Prochlorococcus marinus str. NATL2A: one gene and its partner. The protein of the gene in region 2 interacts with the protein of the main gene of each other region in a pairwise test. Links are inferred from orthologs where the notes say so. Each region holds a gene or a part of one and is shown on either strand. Other genes may lie near its edges. The genes, in order: PMN2A_RS08175 and PMN2A_RS02715.

The links.
Region 1: the proteins of PMN2A_RS02715 (region 2) and PMN2A_RS08175 interact in binary tests that used the Escherichia coli proteins (3 or more experiments, as listed by UniProt). The link is inferred for Prochlorococcus marinus str. NATL2A from one-to-one orthologs.

What each region holds. Positions count from the first base shown.
Region 1 is NC_007335.2:1,478,239-1,484,720, reverse strand. What follows is about bases 2,742-5,639. They hold PMN2A_RS08175 (FtsW/RodA/SpoVE family cell cycle protein), read right to left. Parts: upstream 4,858-5,639; coding sequence 3,625-4,857; downstream 2,742-3,624. Other genes in these bases: PMN2A_RS08170 (membrane protein), read left to right, coding at 5,281-5,639; PMN2A_RS08180 (cytochrome c biogenesis CcdA family protein), read right to left, coding at 2,865-3,605; PMN2A_RS08185 (cytochrome c biogenesis protein ResB), read right to left, coding at 2,742-2,859. In the rest of the region: PMN2A_RS08205 (TlyA family RNA methyltransferase), read left to right, coding at 1-386; PMN2A_RS08200 (P-II family nitrogen regulator), read right to left, coding at 389-727; PMN2A_RS08195 (hypothetical protein), read right to left, coding at 767-994; queF (preQ(1) synthase), read left to right, coding at 1,204-1,590; more of PMN2A_RS08185, read right to left, coding at 1,579-2,741; more of PMN2A_RS08170, read left to right, coding at 5,640-5,700; atpB (F0F1 ATP synthase subunit A), read left to right, coding at 5,776-6,482.
Region 2 is NC_007335.2:499,861-512,160, reverse strand. The notes cover bases 1,920-4,833. They hold PMN2A_RS02715 (peptidoglycan D,D-transpeptidase FtsI family protein), read right to left. Parts: upstream 4,318-4,833; coding sequence 2,521-4,317; downstream 1,920-2,520. Other genes in these bases: PMN2A_RS02710 (hypothetical protein), read right to left, coding at 4,326-4,790; PMN2A_RS02720 (transaldolase), read right to left, coding at 1,920-2,428. In the rest of the region: frr (ribosome recycling factor), read left to right, coding at 1-299; PMN2A_RS02725 (NAD(P)/FAD-dependent oxidoreductase), read left to right, coding at 296-1,426; more of PMN2A_RS02720, read right to left, coding at 1,430-1,919; PMN2A_RS02705 (CPBP family intramembrane glutamic endopeptidase), read right to left, coding at 4,875-6,221; PMN2A_RS02700 (histidine phosphatase family protein), read left to right, coding at 6,331-7,659; lepB (signal peptidase I), read right to left, coding at 7,797-8,492; PMN2A_RS02690 (Spx/MgsR family RNA polymerase-binding regulatory protein), read right to left, coding at 8,575-8,922; PMN2A_RS02685 (inorganic diphosphatase), read right to left, coding at 8,975-9,502; PMN2A_RS02680 (hypothetical protein), read right to left, coding at 9,489-9,737; PMN2A_RS02675 (hypothetical protein), read right to left, coding at 9,841-10,302; PMN2A_RS02670 (proline--tRNA ligase), read left to right, coding at 10,477-12,267. UniProt on the Escherichia coli protein: Essential cell division protein that catalyzes cross-linking of the peptidoglycan cell wall at the division septum. Required for localization of FtsN.

The DNA of each region.
Region 1 (6,482 bases), 970 kb from region 2 along the record:
ATTTAACTCCTGAAAAATTATTCAATGATGGAGACCCAATACCAGATTTCGCAGTAGCTGATTTATCTTTTATCTCTCTTAAAATTGTTTTACCGAGTATCAAATCTCTTCTTCAATCTGACCGGTCTGAGTTGTTGGTATTAGTGAAACCTCAATTTGAGGTTGGCAAAGATAAAGTTGGCAAAGGTGGAGTGGTTCGTGATCATTCGCTACATGCTGAGGCTGTAGAGGGTGTGGTTAACGAATCTAAAAAATATGGATGGAATCCGAAAGGGTTAATTGCATCGCCTTTAAAAGGTCCTGCTGGTAATCAAGAATATCTTCTTTGGATGGGTGATGAGGTAAAAGGCAATATTGAACTCGAAAAATTATTTAATGTTTTTTGAGATTAAAGAGCTATTTCGTTCCTGTCGCCCGTTCTTATTCGAACAACGGAATCAATTGGGCTAACAAAAATTTTGCCATCTCCGATCTCTCCTGTCTTGGCTGCATCAGCAATAGCTTTTAAAACAATTTCAGATTTTTCATCAGGAACTACTACCTCAACTTTGAGCTTTTGAAGAAACTCAACGGTGAATTCTGATCCTCTATATCTCTCAACTTGTCCTTTTTGTCTGCCAAACCCTCTTACCTCGCTTACAGTCATGCCAACTATACCTGCATTTACTAATGCAATCTTTACATCCTCCAGCTTAAAAGGTCGGATTATTGCCTCTATCTTTTTCATGTCGATGTAAGTAGCTTCAAGAATCTTAGATAGTTTTTATCAGATTTTGTCTATTTGAATTAGAGAATTGATGAAATTTACATTTAGACCAGCATTTTGGGCATCTCCACCAAGCATTTCTGCATCTTGTCTAGGAAGTATTACTTGCCCATTACTGATTGATTCCCAGTGTTCAGATTCAAAATGAGTTTGTAGCCAAAGGATTCCATGAATACTAGTTGGTTTTATTTGAGTTCCATTTCGTTTATTAGAAAGACTTATGTCCATGTAAAACCTTTAGTTATATCCATTAGGGGGGATAGCGAAGATAAGTTTTGTACCCAATGATACAAATCAGCTTTTTGGAATCATTTCGCTATTTTTAGATTAAAAGAATTTATTTAAAGTTTGAATTTTTAATCAAGCTTTTATGTAGTGTGAGTTTTAAATGCAGTTAAAATGTGATTAGACAAGAAAAAGACATCAAAGATGAAATTATGTATGGGGAGAGGGAAATAGAGGCTGGGAGTTTAATTTGTTTCCCAAATCCAAATATTAATAGAGATTATGAGATTTCAATAGATTTCCCTGAATTTACCTGTAAGTGTCCTTTTTCGGGATATCCTGATTTTGCAACTTTGAAAATTAAATATCAACCAAATACTAAGGTCATAGAATTAAAGGCAATTAAACTTTACTTAAATAGCTTTCGAGAAAAGAAGATATCTCATGAAGAAGTTACGAATAAAATTATCGATGACTTTGTTGAAGTTTCTGATCCTAAGTGGATGCAATTAGAAGCTGATTTCAATCCTAGAGGTAATGTTCATACAATCATTAGAGTCTGTCATGGGAAAAGAAATAATTTAGAGCTAAGTCTCTAAAAAACTAATAAGATTCGGCAATTCTTTTGAAAGACCAGAGAGATTTCTATTACTTAATCCACCTATATAAATCATAGATTTTTCATTTTCATGTAAGACCCAGATTTTTTTAGTTGAAATAATACTAAGTGAACCACCAATAAGTATTATCGCAAAACTTAAATATACAAAAGGTACTCCAGGGTCGTGCTTTAAAAGTAATCCACTACTTGGGATTATATTTATTATCTTTATTAAAGCTCCTTTGACTTTTTCTTCCTTATTTATAATTAACTTTGTCAGTAGTGTTCCATCATTATCATAAATATTTACTGGTCCTAATTCACTATCTACGGTTAATAAAATCTGGTTTTTACCATCTTTATTAGTCGGTATAATTGTCCCCCAAACTTGTTCACCCAGCTCAGAAATGGGTTTTATTGGAATTTGTAATTTCGGACTATTATCAATTTTAATAGTTATTGCTGCTAAAGACCAGTCAGCTTGATATAATGTTAGACCTTTGTACCTTAGTGGATAATTAACACTAATTTCTTTTGATTGATTATTACCATTTGGCTCAATAACATTGACTATAGATTTATATTGCTCAGCTCTTCCTTGAGGGTCTCTTTCGATTTGAAACTTTTGCAATTCAATGGTTAACCCTTTCTCTTCATTATTGTTCAATAAATCTATTGATCTACCAGGAGCTAAAAATTTTTCTATGGTTTTTCCATTTAATGATCCGTATGTTGCCCCTATCATTAATAGGATCATGCCTAGATGAATTAATATAGGTCCTAATCTACCTATTACTCCTTGGCGAGCAGCTATTCTTCCATCTGTTTCTTTTACATTCCAACCTTGTTTTTTTAAATTAAGTTTAATTTTCTCTAAGCTCTTTGCGCAATTATTAGTCACTATTGTTTGAGCAACAGAAAGCTTTGCTATTTGACTAGGTGATTTGTAATCTATCCAGTTTAATGCTGATTTAAGTATCGGTAATTGTCTCCTGAAGCTACAAACTGAAAGAGCTAAACCTAGCCATATAAGTAAGAATAAAAACCAAAAACTTGTATAAACATGATCGAATTCAAAAAGTAGTAATATTTTTGCATTAATTATTCCAAGAAAAGGATTCTTATTGAAATTATCGTAATAGAATTGATTTGATTCTTGTTGTGGTATTAAAGTCCCGGCTGCGCATGAAACAGCTATTACTAATAAAAGTAATATTGCAATTTTTAAGCTAGAAAGCCAGTTTAAAACTTGGCTGATTTTTTTCATCTATTTTATATCCAAATAGAAAGTAGGCTTATTAGACCAATGGTTAACAAAATGACTCCGCTAATTGGTGGAACCCATTTCCCAATAGGTCGCAACGATAATAATTTTGGAATACTTGCTGCAAATGTACCTGCTACAAATAAAGGAACAATTTGTCCAATCGCAAAACTTCCAAGAAAAATCGTGCCGCTTAGAGGATTTCCTTGTTTGGCAACCCAAGCGAGAAGAACTGCAAGAACAGGAGTAGTGCAGGGCGATGATGCTAATCCAAAAGCAAAACCTGCTGAAACTGGAGCGAATGCAGAAGGAACTTTATTTTTCCAAATTTCAGGGTCAGGACCAGATGGAAGTGAGAATTTCAAAATCCCAAGCAGATTAAGACCCATAATTATTGCTAAAAAACTAATGAATATTGAAAAGAAACCTGGTAATTGACCATAAATTTTTCCTAAGAACCCGCTTAGACTTCCTAATACAACTAGTGAAAAAACTATACCGCTGCAGAAACTAATCGTTTTTTGTAAAGGGTTTTGGTTATTTTTAAATCCAGCTAAATAAGCAACTGTGATTGGTAAAAGTGATAATGAACAGGGCCCCAAGCTAGTCAAGAGTCCTCCAGTGAAAACTATCAGAATTGTTAGGGGAGTTGGATTATTGAGCCCATTATTAATTAACTGCTCGCCATGACGAGTCAAATCAGAGAAAATTAAATTTATATGAGAAATGTTCAAAAAGAGACTTTCCACTCTAAATTCTTTTTCCAGATTATCTAGCTAAAAGTCTATTTGAGGGATTTTTAATTAATAATTCTGAAGATTCAATAGAGGATCTGACCAATAGGGCAGCTATTAGTAAGCTTGAAATTAATGAGTTTCCCCCATAGCTAACCATAGGGAATGGAAGGCCCGTGGTAGGCATTGCTCCTGATGAAACTGCTATATGCATAATTGATTGGCCAACAAGAATAGTACCTGAACCAATAGAGATTAGTTTAGAATAATTGTTTCTACAATTAAGAGATATTTTCAGGGTTAAGTATGCAACTACAAGCAGAAATGATAAAAGTAAAACTGATCCAAAGAATCCAAATTCTTCAGCAAAAACAGCAAAAATAAAATCAGTACTCCTGTAGGGTAAGTATTGTAATTTTTGCATAGAAAGACCATAACCTTCTCCTAATAGACCACCTGAACCAATAGCATAAAGACTCTGAATTAATTGATATCCACTTCCTTGTGGATCTTTCCAAGGGTCGATAAATGACATGACGCGGTTTTGTTGATAGGTATTAAAAAAAATGCTTGTTGCACCAATAAAAAAACCAGATATAGCGGTGTTAAAAAGATTTCGGAATTTAATACCGGATGCTAATGCAATCATCCAAAGTAATATCCCTATTAATGCAGCTGTGCTTAAATTTGGCTGCTTTATGATTAATACAAGAATAGAGGCAAAGATAGTTAACCAAAAAATTTTTTTTTCTGAATTTATTCTTTCCCATTGACCAAAAAGCTTTGCACTTTGGAGAATGATGAAAGGTTTTATTAACTCAGATGGTTGAATTTGGACTGGGCCGATAATCAACCATCGAGTAGAACCATTAACGGTGCTACCGAAAAAGCTTGTTGATGCAATTAGAACCATACCTATAAAAAGGCACGGTCCTGATAGTTTAAGCCAATTTTTTAGATTGATATTTATAGCTAGGTAGAAAATGCTCCAACTTGCGACCAGCCAAATTAGTTGTCTTTTTATGTAATAAGCACCTTCACCCATTTCTCTAGTTGCTACCCACCAACTAGCTGATCCGAGGATAAAGATTCCTGATATGCTCCAAAAGGCGATTAATCCCATGATCAAGCGCCCCTCCTTTGGCCAAAAAGACCAGGGCAATGGAAGTATTTTGTTGCTTAATAAATTATCCAGATAATCTTTTGATTCAAAAGTATTTTTCCTTCTGGTTTTTGAATGAATTTTCTTATTAGAAATATTACTCAAAGGATCTTTTGCTTATAAACCATTGAGCCGCTTAATTGCCATCTTGCCAAGTCTTTAAATGTAGTTGGTGTAATTTTTTATCGAATTTCAGAAAATTCAAGAAGATTTTTATTATTTCAAATTTAATTGTTAGTTTTTAGAGACAAAATAAAATAATAGATGAATTTTTAATTATTAAATTACATATCATCAGGATTAGAAATGTAAACAGATTATTTATTGATTTAGATTGAAAAACTAAAATTGTGCTTCAAATTCTTGCTCAAGTCATAAAATTAACCAACTTTTCAATTTATTGATAAATTTTTTTTGTTTAGATGCAAGTCTCGTGATAGATTTCGCGGGCCTTTGCAGAGAGCATAGGTGTCTTGATTGCAATCAACTTCTCACTATCACTGATGAACTCATATAAGAGGAATTTTTGTGGCATCTGAGATTGTTGAAAATTGCTCAAGTCATGATCCTCTTCTGGACATTGATTCATCGGACTCATCGTCCGGAGTCAAATCAGACGAATATCTTGAACTTCAATTTCGAGTGTTCCGTCTGGCATTTTTATTGACTATTTTTTCTGTTGGCATAGCAGGGTTCTTTTGGGGAATCCAAGCTGGCGCAAGCCTATTTATTGGTGCTTTATCAGGAATTTTTTATTTTCGCTTGCTTGCTCGCGGAATTGGAAGGTTGGGTACTTCATCAAAAATCGTCGGTAAAGTCCAGTTGTTAGTTCCGGTCCTTTTGGTTTTGGTGTCTTCTAGATTTCCTCAGCTTGATTTGATTCCGGCTCTATTAGGATTTTTGCTTTATAAACCAGCGTTAATTATTCAGTTTCTATCTATGCCATAGGGCTTATTTAGAAATCAAATTTTTAAGTTTTGTTTGTTTGGCTTTTATTTTCTACGCAACCTAAACTTCCAGATAATGGGTTTTTTGCCATTTGTTTTTCCTTTCGCTGAATTAGAAGTTGGTCAACAACTTTATTGGCAAATTGGAAATTTTAGAATTCACGGCCAAGTCTTTATGACTTCATGGCTTCTTATAGGCGCTTTGCTTGCCTTAGTAGTCATTGGGACTAAAAAAATGGAACGTGATCCAAGGGGTGTCCAGAACCTTTTGGAATTTCTTTGGGATTACATACGTGATCTTGCAAGAACACAAATTGGTGAAAAGGTTTATAGAGATTGGATGCCTTTCATCGGAACCCTCTTTCTGTTCATTTTTGTGAGCAATTGGGGCGGTGCATTAGTTCCATGGAAGCTGATCAAACTCCCAAGTGGTGAGCTTGGGGCACCTACAGCTGACATAAATACAACTGTTGCATTAGCACTACTGGTATCTCTTTCATATTTCTATGCGGGTTTGAGCAATAAAGGTTTGCGTTACTTCGAGTATTACGTTCACCCAACGCCAATTATGCTCCCATTCAAAATTGTAGAAGATTTTACAAAGCCTCTCTCTCTCTCTTTCCGTTTATTTGGAAACATTTTGGCTGATGAACTTGTTGTAGCGGTGCTCGTTTTTCTAGTACCTCTTGTTCTTCCAGTTCCAGTTATGTTTTTAGGCTTGTTTACTAGTGCTATTCAAGCTCTGATTTTTGCAACTCTTGCTGCTTACTACATCGGGGAAGC
Region 2 (12,300 bases):
TAGGTTTTACGCCAAATAATGATGGCAAGATAATTCGTATAAATGTTCCACCATTGACTGAAGAGCGTAGAAAAGAATTTTGCAAACTCGCATCCAAGTATGCAGAGGAAGGAAAAGTTGCCTTAAGAAATATACGCCGTGAAGCAATAGATAGAGTCAAAAAATCTGAAAAGGATGGTGATCTTTCAGAAGATCAAAGCAGAGATGAACAAGAAACAATTCAGAAAGAGACGGACAATTTTATTAAAGATATTGAAAAAAAACTTTCAGAAAAAGAAGCTGAGATTTTAAAAGTTTGACCCTCATAGATGTTGCCATTATTGGAGGGGGAGCATCAGGTACTACTACAGCATTTCATCTGGCTAGTAATAGTAAAAAGGTATGTATTCTTGAAAAAAATATTTTTTCTTCAGAGAGAATTTGCGGGGGTGGAATGTCTGCTGCAGTGCAAAACTGGTTTCCTTTTAAACTTTTACCAATAGTTGATGAAGTAATAACAAATGTAGAGTTTAGTTGGTGCAATACCGACAAGGTAGTCGCTGAGCTCTCGGGATCTTCTCCCTTTTGGATAGTTAAACGTGAAAAACTTGATTCATTCTTATTAGATCAAGCACTAAATTCTGGTTGTAATTTATTGACTACTTTTAAGGTAGTCGATATAAAAAAAAAATCTAATGTCTGGCATATTACCGCTCTTGATGGGAGACAAATAGAGGCAAGAGCAGTTGTTATTGCTGATGGTTCTCAATCGCCATGGCCTAAAACTTTTAATTTAGGTCCAACTCAACAGAAATTTGCCTCCACTTTCTCAGGGAGAATTAAAAGGAGGGGAAATTTAAGGAATGAAACTGCTAGATTTGAATTTGGTCTAGTAAAAAATGGATTTGCATGGGCCTTTCCATTAGACAATGAAGTAAATATTGGGATGGGAACTTTCCTAGATAATAAGAATTCACTTCCAGTTAATGAAATACTTAAATCATTTCTTCCTGATTTATGTTTTGATCCTTCTGAAGTAATTGGTCATGAAAAAAAATTAAGGATATGGAATGGCCACTGTAAATTAAACGGAGAAGGAATTCTCTTGGTTGGCGATGCCGCCTCATTATGTGATCCCTTTTTAGCGGAAGGATTAAGGCCCGCTTTGATGAGTGGATTTGAAGCTGCAAAAAGCCTTATTTATTGGCTAGATGGAGAAGTGAATTGTTTAGACGCATATACAAATACGATGCAAATAAACTGGGGGAATTCGATGGCTTGGGGTAAAAGAATTTCTCAAGTTTTTTATCGTTTTCCCAAAGTCGGATACCAATTAGGTGTAAAAAGGCCTACTGCTCCAAAAAGAATTGCACAAATTCTTTCAGGTGAGATGAGTTATGAAGACATTGCAAAAAGAGTAATCAAGCGATTACTCTTTCAAAATTAAAGCTCAGTGAGTTAGGGCAACTTCTCCTTCAATCAACTCAAGTCTTTCGTTCAATTGATTTTCTAATTTATCAATTGCTTTACTAAAACCGCTAATTCCATCGTCAAGTTTTTCCGTAGCCATTTTATCTCCAGCCATCATTAGTTCAAAAGAAGTCTGGTCTAGATGTATTTTCTCTTCAATGACTAAAGGTTTTTGTGCATTCAACTTAATGGGCAAGTCCATATGAGTTTCATTAAGTTGCTGAAGTAATTTGGGAGAAATCGTTAAGAGATCACATCCTGCAAGCTCGGTTATTTCCTCTATATTTCTGAAACTTGCTCCCATGACCTCTGTCTTATAACCATTTGACTTGAAAAAATTAAATATTTTAGTAACCGAAACTACCCCTGGGTCCTCAGTCGCTGGATAAGAATCCCTTCCTGTAGCAGATTTATACCAATCTAAAATTCTTCCAACAAAGGGTGAAATAAGCGTTACACCTGCCTCAGCACAAGCAACTGCTTGATAAAAATTAAACAACAAAGTTAAGTTGCAATGAATATTCTCTTTTTCTAATACTTCAGCAGCTTTTATTCCCTCCCACGTAGAGGCAATTTTGATTAAAACACGATCATTAGAAATACCATCTGCATTATATTTAGCAATTATTTTTCTTGCTTTTTCAATGGTCGCATCAGTATCAAAGCTTAGTCTTGCATCAACCTCTGTTGAAACACGGCCAGGAATTAATTTCAAAATCTCTTTACCAAAGACAACACACAGTTCATCCAAAGCTTCCTTAACCACATCGGCCTTAGCGGCACTGGTCCCTAACATTTCTCTTGAGGTGGTAAGTGCTTGATCAATCAAACTTTGATAAGCAGGCATTTGTGCAGCCGCAAGAATTAAAGAAGGATTTGTTGTAGCGTCTCTGGGATGATATTTTTTGATCGCTTCAAGATCACCAGTATCAGCCACCACCACAGTCATTGAAGATAGCTGACTAAGAAGGGATTCCATAATAAAAAACGTCTTTCATATGTAATAGACTAGCCATATTTTTTATAGATTTCACCCTTTAATTAGTACTTTTGGGAAAATTTAGCCATCTCTTAGCTTTTGCTAGCCAAATGTTCTTTTTTAGAAATACTTGGAGGGATTTTTTCTATCACAAGCAAAGTCTCAATAATTTTTTTTGCCACAGGGAGAGCCACCGTTGATCCATATGCATTTGGCTTTTGGGGTTCATCAATAACTGCTAAAACGACATAGCGAGGATCATCGATAGGAAGACTTGCAACAAAACTGCAAATTTTAGAATTATAGTTAAAACCATCCTGCGATTTTTGTGCCGTCCCTGTTTTTCCTCCAATTCGATAGCCAGGAACATCTACATCAATACCACTTTCATCGTAAAATGACACAACTGTTTCCATCCATCCAAGAACAGTCTTTGTAACCTCAGGAGATAACACCTGCTTTGGTTCTGAAGGAGAATTGAAATACGACTCATAATCACCTTTCAGGCCTTTAGTGATATGAGGCGTCACAAGTCTGCCTCCATTTGCAATTAAAGCGTGCAATTGAGCTAGTTTAAGCGGAGTAACAGAAAAGCCTTGACCAAAGGAGGCTACCGCTGGTTCTATCGGTTGATTGACAAAAGTCTGCTTTGATTTTATTTGCCCAGAAACTGCTCCTGGAAGATCAGTTTCTGGTATTTCTTCAATGCCTAGGCGCCTTAACCATTGCCAGTAAATACTCGCATTCAATTTATTCATAATTTTAACCATACCTACATTGCTTGAGACTTGTAACACTTCAGGGAAAGTCAATATCCCGTTAGGCCTCCGATCCCAATTAGAGAGAGGCCATCCTCCTACTGTAACTAGACCATCATCATTCACTTCTCCATTAGGGCTTATAACCCCCTCCTCCAATGCTAATGCCAAGTTAATTGGCTTAAAGGTAGAACCAGGTTCAAATAATTCTTGCACTGACCACTCTTTAAAAAGAGATGGAGAATAATCCCAATATTTATTAGGATCATAAGTTGGCGTAGAAGCCAATGCCAGAAGTTCTCCTGTATCTATATCCATTACGATGACCACACCTTTTTTTGCATCCCACTTCTTTACTTGCTTACTTATTTCTTTAATGGCTACTTCTTGAAGCCTTACATCTAAGGTTAATTGGAGACTTAGTTGATCCTCTTCAAAGACACCACGTTGAACACCTGTAGGCAAAGGTGTTCCATCAGCTCCTCTTCTGATTAAACTTGCTTTTTCTAGACGCTTTAGATCACTATCTAAACTTAATTCCAATCCAGCCTGAGGTCTTCTATCCAAATCCAAAAAACCAACTACATTTGCAAAAAGAGACCCGTGAGGATAAAGCCTTTGAGGATACACCTCCAAATCAATACCACTTATTCCAAGTTTCTTAATAGCATTAGCTTGCTCGGGCGTCACCCCCTCTGCAAGTTTTACCCCTGAGGAATAATTTCCTACTTTTTTTAAAATATCATCAACACTTATGGATAGTGGGGCAGAAAGAAGCTTTGCTACTTCGACTGGTTTACGAACTGTCCTAGATGAATCACCGGGAAAATTAAAATACCTAGGGTGAGCCCAAATTTTAAAACGTCTCTCATCTATTGCGACAAGCTTTCCATTTCTATCTAAAATAGATCGACGTGTCCCCAGAGGGGTCTTTTGTTCTGTTTGAACTTCGCGTGCTAGAGCTCTTAATTGTTCAGACTGAAATAGCTGAAGCCAACCTACCCTTAAAAAAAGGCCCCCAAGTCCAAGGCATAATAAAACAAAGATAATTCTAAATCTGGAATGAGATAGGGGCTGAAGAGTGTTTACTTTAAAAGTCTTTCTTTTCTTTCTATGATCAGAACTTCTCATGGGAATTATTAGTAACCTGATTTAACGGGAAAAGAAGATATTTTCTCTAGAAGTCTACTTTTCAATGTCACATCGAATGATTTTTTAGTTTCTTCTGGTTTTGGTCTATCTACGTATATAAGATCTTCCGCTTTAGTGGGAACTAAATTTCTAGACAACTTTTGATTTCTCAATAGATAACTTTCAAGGATTGATGTTGACTCCAATGTCCTTCGGTTCAAGTCTCTAGTAGTTTCAAGTTTAGTAAAAGACTTAGTCCACAAATATTGAGAATGCAGAGCTACGGATGACATTATCGCCACTGTTATGAGTATGCCTAACAATGCACCATCTAAAACGATATGAAGAGCTGCTTGAATTGGAAACTTTCTTTGAACCTGTTTTGAGGAGAAAACACTGTTTAACAATTCCTTGGACAACTTCTTTTTTTGAAATTGGCCTGCTTTCTGTTTATATTGAGTTCGACTAATCAAATCAAAATTCGAAAGTAATTCAAGTCAAACACCTTGATCAAGCAACTGCAAGAGCTGGAATACTGATATTTTTTTTATTTAATCTCAAGCTACTAATAGTAGACTAATAAAAGTGACTCCATTCCAGAGGGAATGCATAAGAGCACAAGGAAATAACCTTCCTGAGCTCAATCTCATCAAACCAAGACCAATTCCTAATACAAATAGAGGAGGTAATTCCCCTACACTTAAATGAGCTAAAGCAAAGATCAAGGCACTTAATAAAACTCCGCTAGCTTTGCCAACTTTGGATACCAATACAGGCAAAAGAATACCCCTAAAAACTAACTCCTCAAAAACTGGAGCCAAAACAACAGTTGTAATCAAAAGCAAAAATAATGGAAAGAATTCATCACTACCTAAAACCAATTCCAATAGAGGATTACTTCCTCCTTGGTCACCAATAATCTCATTCATTAGCCATCCAATAAGCAGCACTAAAGGCATAATCATTAACCATCCACTTATTGATTTAAAAAGTCCTTCTTTGATTGGTCTGATTTTCCATTGAAGCCAACCTCCATCAATCCCCGAAGGAACTAAACCCATTAATTGATATCTAATTATAAATAAAGGAGCTATAGTCATTGAACAGTAACCAATAAATACTCTTAGAGATTGGTTTAATGGAGAGGATAAATTATTAAACAATAAATCTGTTATTGGTATAATTAGTGCGGGGAAAACGACTTCACCAATAACAACGAAACCACCAGAGATTAGAAGAACCATATCTATTAATGATAGGGGGGGGGATATCATTTCTGGCCATGGAGTATTTTTCTTTCTTAAGAAAACGAAAGCATACCTAATCAAGAATATACTCCCTATAACAGAAGCAAAAAATGGAAATAATTGTGAAGTTAAAAGCCTTATAGCTGTTAGGGAATTATATTTTTGATTAATACATTTTTCATCAGTAAATCCCAAGTTGGAACATGAAATTTGATAAAGTAAAGGGTCTAATTTAATCTCATCAAAATCAGGAAATTTATATAGTTCTTTACCTTGTTGTCTATCCAATATATAGCCTTTAATTGTTTCAAACTTTTTATCATTAAAATCTTTCATCAACATAAATTTTTGCTCACTCTCAGACTCTTCCAGAATTGCTAGTAACAATCTTTCTCTATCCTCTATTTGTTCCAAAGGAATGTCACTGAGGGCTTGATAAAGTTTTTTTTGAGGTTCTGAACCTAAAAATACTTCTTGTATTGTTTCAGGTAAAGATGAAGAAGCTGACACTGCCATCTCAGTTTGCATCAAAGAAATCTTTGGAGCTACTGAGGGTCGTTCAAAGCTTTCTTGCAAACCTTGTTGCCATATCAGAACAGTTAAAAGTAATGAAAATAGAGCGATCGCCCATTTCCAACCAGTTTTGGCTTGTCTCATAAAATCAACTTGTTAAGACTGACATGGAGAAAGACTTCTATCTTTACTAAAAGAACCTTAGATTGCCCTCATGGCGAATACCATAAATATCTAGAAGACACTTTATTTAATGACATTGCGTCTAATTTTTGTCCGTCATGGATTGAGCAGTTTTAACAAGGAAGGTCGTATTCAAGGAAGAAACGACCTTTCAACATTAACTAGAGAAGGGCAATTGCAAGCTGAAGCGGCCGGAAAAACAATTTCTTCTATTCCAATAGATGCAATTTATAGCTCTCCTTTACAAAGAGCATCAGAAACCACAAGAATCATTATTAAACAACATCAAAGTGAGCTTCAAGCAACTTATACAGACGAACTCCTAGAGGTTGACCTTGGGCCTTGGAGTGGTTTAACAAAAAATGAAATAAAAAATCAGTTCCCAGAAGAGCTGTCTATTTGGCAAAAAGAGCCAAAGGAACTGACTATTAATAGAGACGACGGTTCAAAATTTCAACCAATTAAAGAACTCTTATCTCAAGCTGAAAATTTCTTAAAATCACTATTTGATGCTCATTCAGGGTCAAATAAAACAATTTTGATAGTTGCCCATAATGCAATTCTTAGATGCTTGATACTGAAATTAATTAATGAGCCATCAAAAGGGTTTAGAAGATTGAAGTTAGATAACACCTCAATCTCAATTTGTAATATTAATTTTAATGATTGGAAAGATAGACAAGTTCAAATCCAATGTCTCAATAATGTTGCTCATTTAAATCCTACAATTCCAAAAAAAAAGAGTAAAAAAAGAATTATTTTAGTTAGGCATGGTGAAACAGACTGGAATAAACAAGGAAGGTTCCAAGGACAAATTGATATTCCCTTAAATAAAAATGGTAAATCCCAAGCAAAGGCCGCAAGTGAATTTTTAAAAACCAATATTTTACAAAAAGCTTTCAGTAGCTCTCTATCAAGACCAAAAGAAACAGCTCAGATAATTCTAAACGAACATCCAGGGATCGAAATTTCTCTCAAAGACAACCTAATAGAAATTGGTCACGGAAAATGGGAAGGGAAGTTGGAGTCTGAGATAAAGACCGACTGGCCAGATCTTCTACAAACATGGAAGATTTCACCTGAAAAAGTTCAAATGCCAGAGGGAGAAAATATAAAAGAAGTCTCCACGAGATCCATTACTGGTTGGAATGAGATTTGCAAAGACCTTAAAAACGATGAAACCGCATTGGTTGTCGCTCATGATGCAGTTAACAAAACCATTCTTTGTCATCTTTTAGGGTTAATGCCATCAAATATTTGGATGATAAAACAAGGTAATGGAGGCGTTACAGTCATTGATCTCTCAGACAACGAAGGGCAACCAGATCAAATTACCTGTTTAAATATCACTTCACATTTAGGAGGAATTATCGACTCAACAGCTGCTGGAGCTCTCTAATTTAATGACTAGTAGTTATTTTATGATGATATTCAAATCCTGAAAAGGAAGCATCACATATCAAAAGAGAAGCTGTTTTAATCAAAATGGGGGTGAACAAAGACAAAAGGCAGTTGGGAAAGTTATTGATTATAGGCTCAGTAATTAAGCTTACCTAAACGATTAATAGGCCAAAAGCGCCAGCTTGCTTTGCCAATTATTTCATTATGGGGTAAGAACCCCCCTCCTGGCCAAAAGCGACTATCCCAACTATTAGCACGGTTATCCCCCAAAACGAATACATGCCCTTTTGGAACAGTTGAAGTCATCGGAGGACATAGATTAAATTTAGATTTACTTGGGCAGAAGTTCATAACATATGGTTCATTGATTGATCTACCGTTCAAAACAATCTCTCCCTTACCATTAATCAAAAGACGATCTCCTCCCACCGCTACTATTCGTTTGATATAAGCATCACAAGCACGATCAGATAGAGTAGGTATCCAAGAAATTAATGGAAAAGTTATTAATGAACATTGAAATTTAGACGGAAGTTGTTTAGTCCTATCAGCTATCAATTTCTTATCAAAGGAATATGGTGAGTTGAAAACTACAATTTCCCCACGCAAAGGTGACCTTTGGCGCAAAGAAAGTTTTTCAACAATTAGTCGATCATTAACTTTCAATCCTGGCAGCATTGAACCCGAGGGTATATATCTAGCTTCTGCTATAAAATGACGAATACCTATATAAAGGAGAATAGTTAGAGAAATAGGTCCCCACGTATCAAAGAAAGAATACCACCAACAATTTTTACTTTCTTTACTCGAGTCTGAATGGTTGTGCTTCAATTGTTTATCAATAATAAATGTATAGTTTACTTTATTTGTAAAGACTACTTATATTCAGTCAATGATAGTGATCATGTGAATTTCAAAGTAATTTCTCAGCCCACTTTTCTTCTTTAAATCCAACTAAAAAACATTTACTAGATTTGTATAAAAAAGGTCTCTTTATTAATCTGGGTTCCAATATAAGTTGCTCAAACAAATCATTATCACTCATTTTTTTTACAGCATCCGAACCCATAGAACGATATACAACCCCACTAGTATTTAAAAGATATTTTCTATCCCCATATAGCTCACTAGCTGAGATAAGCATTTCCTTGGACGGGGGGGATTTTAAAAGATCAATTAATTCAAAGGGAATATCATTGTATTTAAGCCACTTAATCGCTCTGCGACAAGTTGAGCATGAGGAATAACTAAATAATTTCAAGTTTTCAAAGCATAAAAAAGATAAGTTTACCCAAAAAAGAAAATTAAAATAGTTATTTTTGGGTTATCTCCAAATGATGTGCTTCTATGCAACTTTTTAATAATTCATCAACAGCATCGTAGTCTCTCCATCCATCTATTTCGATCACCCTCCCTTCCAAGCTTTTATAGGTTCTAAAAAACTCAGCCACATCCTCCAATTGGTCCTGAGCTATTTGCTTAATAGTATTAATTTCTCTTTGTCTTGGATCTGCAGTAGGTACACATAAAAGTTTGCCATCGTAGGCCCCAGAATCATGCATATCAAGAACTCCTATAGGTCTTGCCTGAATCAAGCAACCTGCAAAAGTAGGTTCTTCCATCACGACCATTGCATCAAGCGGCGCTCCATCCTCAGCAAGAGTATTTGGAACAAATCCATAATCAAATGGGTATTTCACTGAAGAATGCAAAACTCTATCCAGAGCCATAATTCCTGCAGAGCTAAAATATTCGTATTTATTTCTACTGCCAGCAGGAATCTCTACAACTAGATTTACTAATCCAGGCGATGGTGAAGGAGGAAGATCACTCAGGTCCATTTTGATTTATTGAAGTCGGTAAGCTTTTTGTTGTCTCTGGCCTTTCACTTATGACAGCTAATAATGGTATTCCTAGCATTACAAATACTATTGCTAAACCAATTAAAGAAGTTGAGGTACTATTAAAACTATAAGGATCTTCATCATCTGCAGATAGTTGGTCTTTTTCTTTATTAAGCAAAAGAGGGTCAATCTCGGGTGATTGCGTATTAATTAAATGTGGTTCTAAATCCATGTAATGTTTGGAATAAATAAACCGTTAGTCAAATGCGTGGAAATCAATTAAAATTCTTAATTAATGAGAATGTATATAGATACTATCCCACATTTAAGAATAACTAAGCAGCCTTTTTATCAGGATCTTGTAAATGATTAGGAATAGAGTGATTCTTATCAGATTGTCCATCAAGTTTATTCCTTATAATTCTCAACTCATCAAGTATTGCATTTAGAATATTTTGTGTTTCAGATGATGGAGAATTTAATATTTCTACAGTTACTTCCTTAATTCTGAGTATATCTTTTGCAAATCTTGCGACTTCATTGGGATGAAAAAGCAATTGATCTTTTTGATCGCTTCTAAATTCAGTGTTTAGTTTTCTAGGATTGAAAGGGGGATTAAGATTTCTTGTGTCAGTATTTGTATACCTGTATACGGAAGCTCTAGATCTATTCAATGTTTTCTGAACTTCGTCAATAGTCAATAATGAATCACTTGAGTTAGAAGCTGTATTCAACCCTTTATCTAAAAACTCCTCTGATCTTCCATTTGTTACTGAATTCACTGGCCCGTTAAACATTGCTAAAGAAAGCTTCTAGGAAAACATGTGGAAGAAGTTAGCAGAATAATCTAATTTAGACCATGTACAATTGGACACTTTAAAAAAACAACATGATTCCCGCACAAACAATATAGATATTCTTATGGCCAACACTCAAAGGACTAATCTCATAAAGATTTAAATTTTAGGCTTATGCGCGTCTCCCGCCTAATGCTGAACACTCTTAGAGACGTCCCTGCAGAAGCCGATATAATTTCACATCAGTTACTGGTAAGAGGTGGTTATGTTAAGCGCCTAACCGGAGGCATTTATGCATATATGCCATTACTTTGGAAGGTTCTAAAAAAAATAACCTCAATAGTTGAAGAAGAGTTATCAACAAAAGGTTGCCTGCAAACTCTTCTCCCTCAACTTCAGCCTTCAGAAATATGGGAAAGAAGTGGGAGGTGGAAATCATATACAAAGGGAGAAGGTATTATGTTTAGTCTTAAAGATAGACAAGGTAAAGAACTAGGACTGGGACCAACTCATGAAGAAGTAATTACGCAAATAATTTCTCAAACTATTCACTCCTACAAACAATTACCCATAAATATATTCCAAATTCAAACAAAATTTAGAGATGAAATAAGGCCAAGATTTGGGTTAATGAGAAGTAGAGAATTCATCATGAAGGATGCTTATTCCTTTCATGCAAATGAGAATGATCTTCAATCAACTTATTCAGACATGAGAAATGCCTATGAAAATATATTTACAAAATGTGGGCTAGATTTTGTTTGTGTCGACGCAGATAGTGGAGCTATTGGGGGTGCAGCATCTCAAGAATTCATGGTAACAGCTGAGTCTGGAGAGGACTTGATTTTAATAAGTTCTGATAGCAAGTATGGGGCTAATCAAGAAAAAGCTGTTTCCATTATTGAAGAAGGAAAATTATTAGAACCTAATAAACCATCGATAATTAAGACACCTAATCAAAAAACCATAGATGAATTATGTAATTACAATGATTTCCACCCAAGTCAAATTGTAAAAGTATTAGCTTATCTAGCAACGTGTGATGATAATAAAAAATACCCAGTTCTAGTAAGTATTCGGGGGGATCAAGAAATAAATGATATTAAACTTTCAAATAAAATATCTCAAGAATTAAAGCAAAATGTACTTGATATTAGAATTATTTCTAATGAAGATATGCAAAAGCAAGGCATTTCTAATATTCCATTTGGTTTTATAGGTCCTGATCTTAGCGATAATTTACTTGCACAATCAAAAGCATGGGAAAAAAAATTCATAAGAATCGCTGACAATTCTGCAAAAGATCTTAAAAGTTTTATATGTGGAAACAATATTAAGGATGAGCATAAAATATTTTATAATTGGAATCTAATTAATACTGTGCAAATGATATGTGATATTAGAAAAGCCAAACCAGGAGACAGGTGTATTCATGATAAAACACAAAAGCTTCAAGAATGTAGAGGGATAGAAATAGGGCATATATTTCAATTAGGGACTAAGTATTCTAAATCATTAAATGCTACTTTTACTAATGAAAAAGGTGTTGAAGACCACTTCTGGATGGGTTGCTATGGAATTGGTATTTCCAGATTAGCTCAAGCAGCAGTAGAACAAAATCATGATGATCTAGGTATTATCTGGCCGACATCAATTGCACCTTTTACAGTAATAATTATCATTGCCAATATAAAGAATAATGATCAAAAATGTTTAGCTGAAGATATCTATCAAAAATTAATACAAGATCGGGTTGATGTTCTTCTTGACGATCGGGATGAGAGGGCTGGGATAAAGTTTAAAGATGCAGACCTTATTGGAATCCCATGGAGAATTGTTGCTGGGCGAGAAGCTAGTTCGGGACTGGTTGAATTACATAATAGAAAAACAAAAATTACAGAGTTGTTAGATCTGAACTCCGTTTTTAAAAAACTTTCTGAAGAATTTAATACTGAAAAACTATAAATTGAGCCCAAAGGACTCTAGAGTCTTACGTAA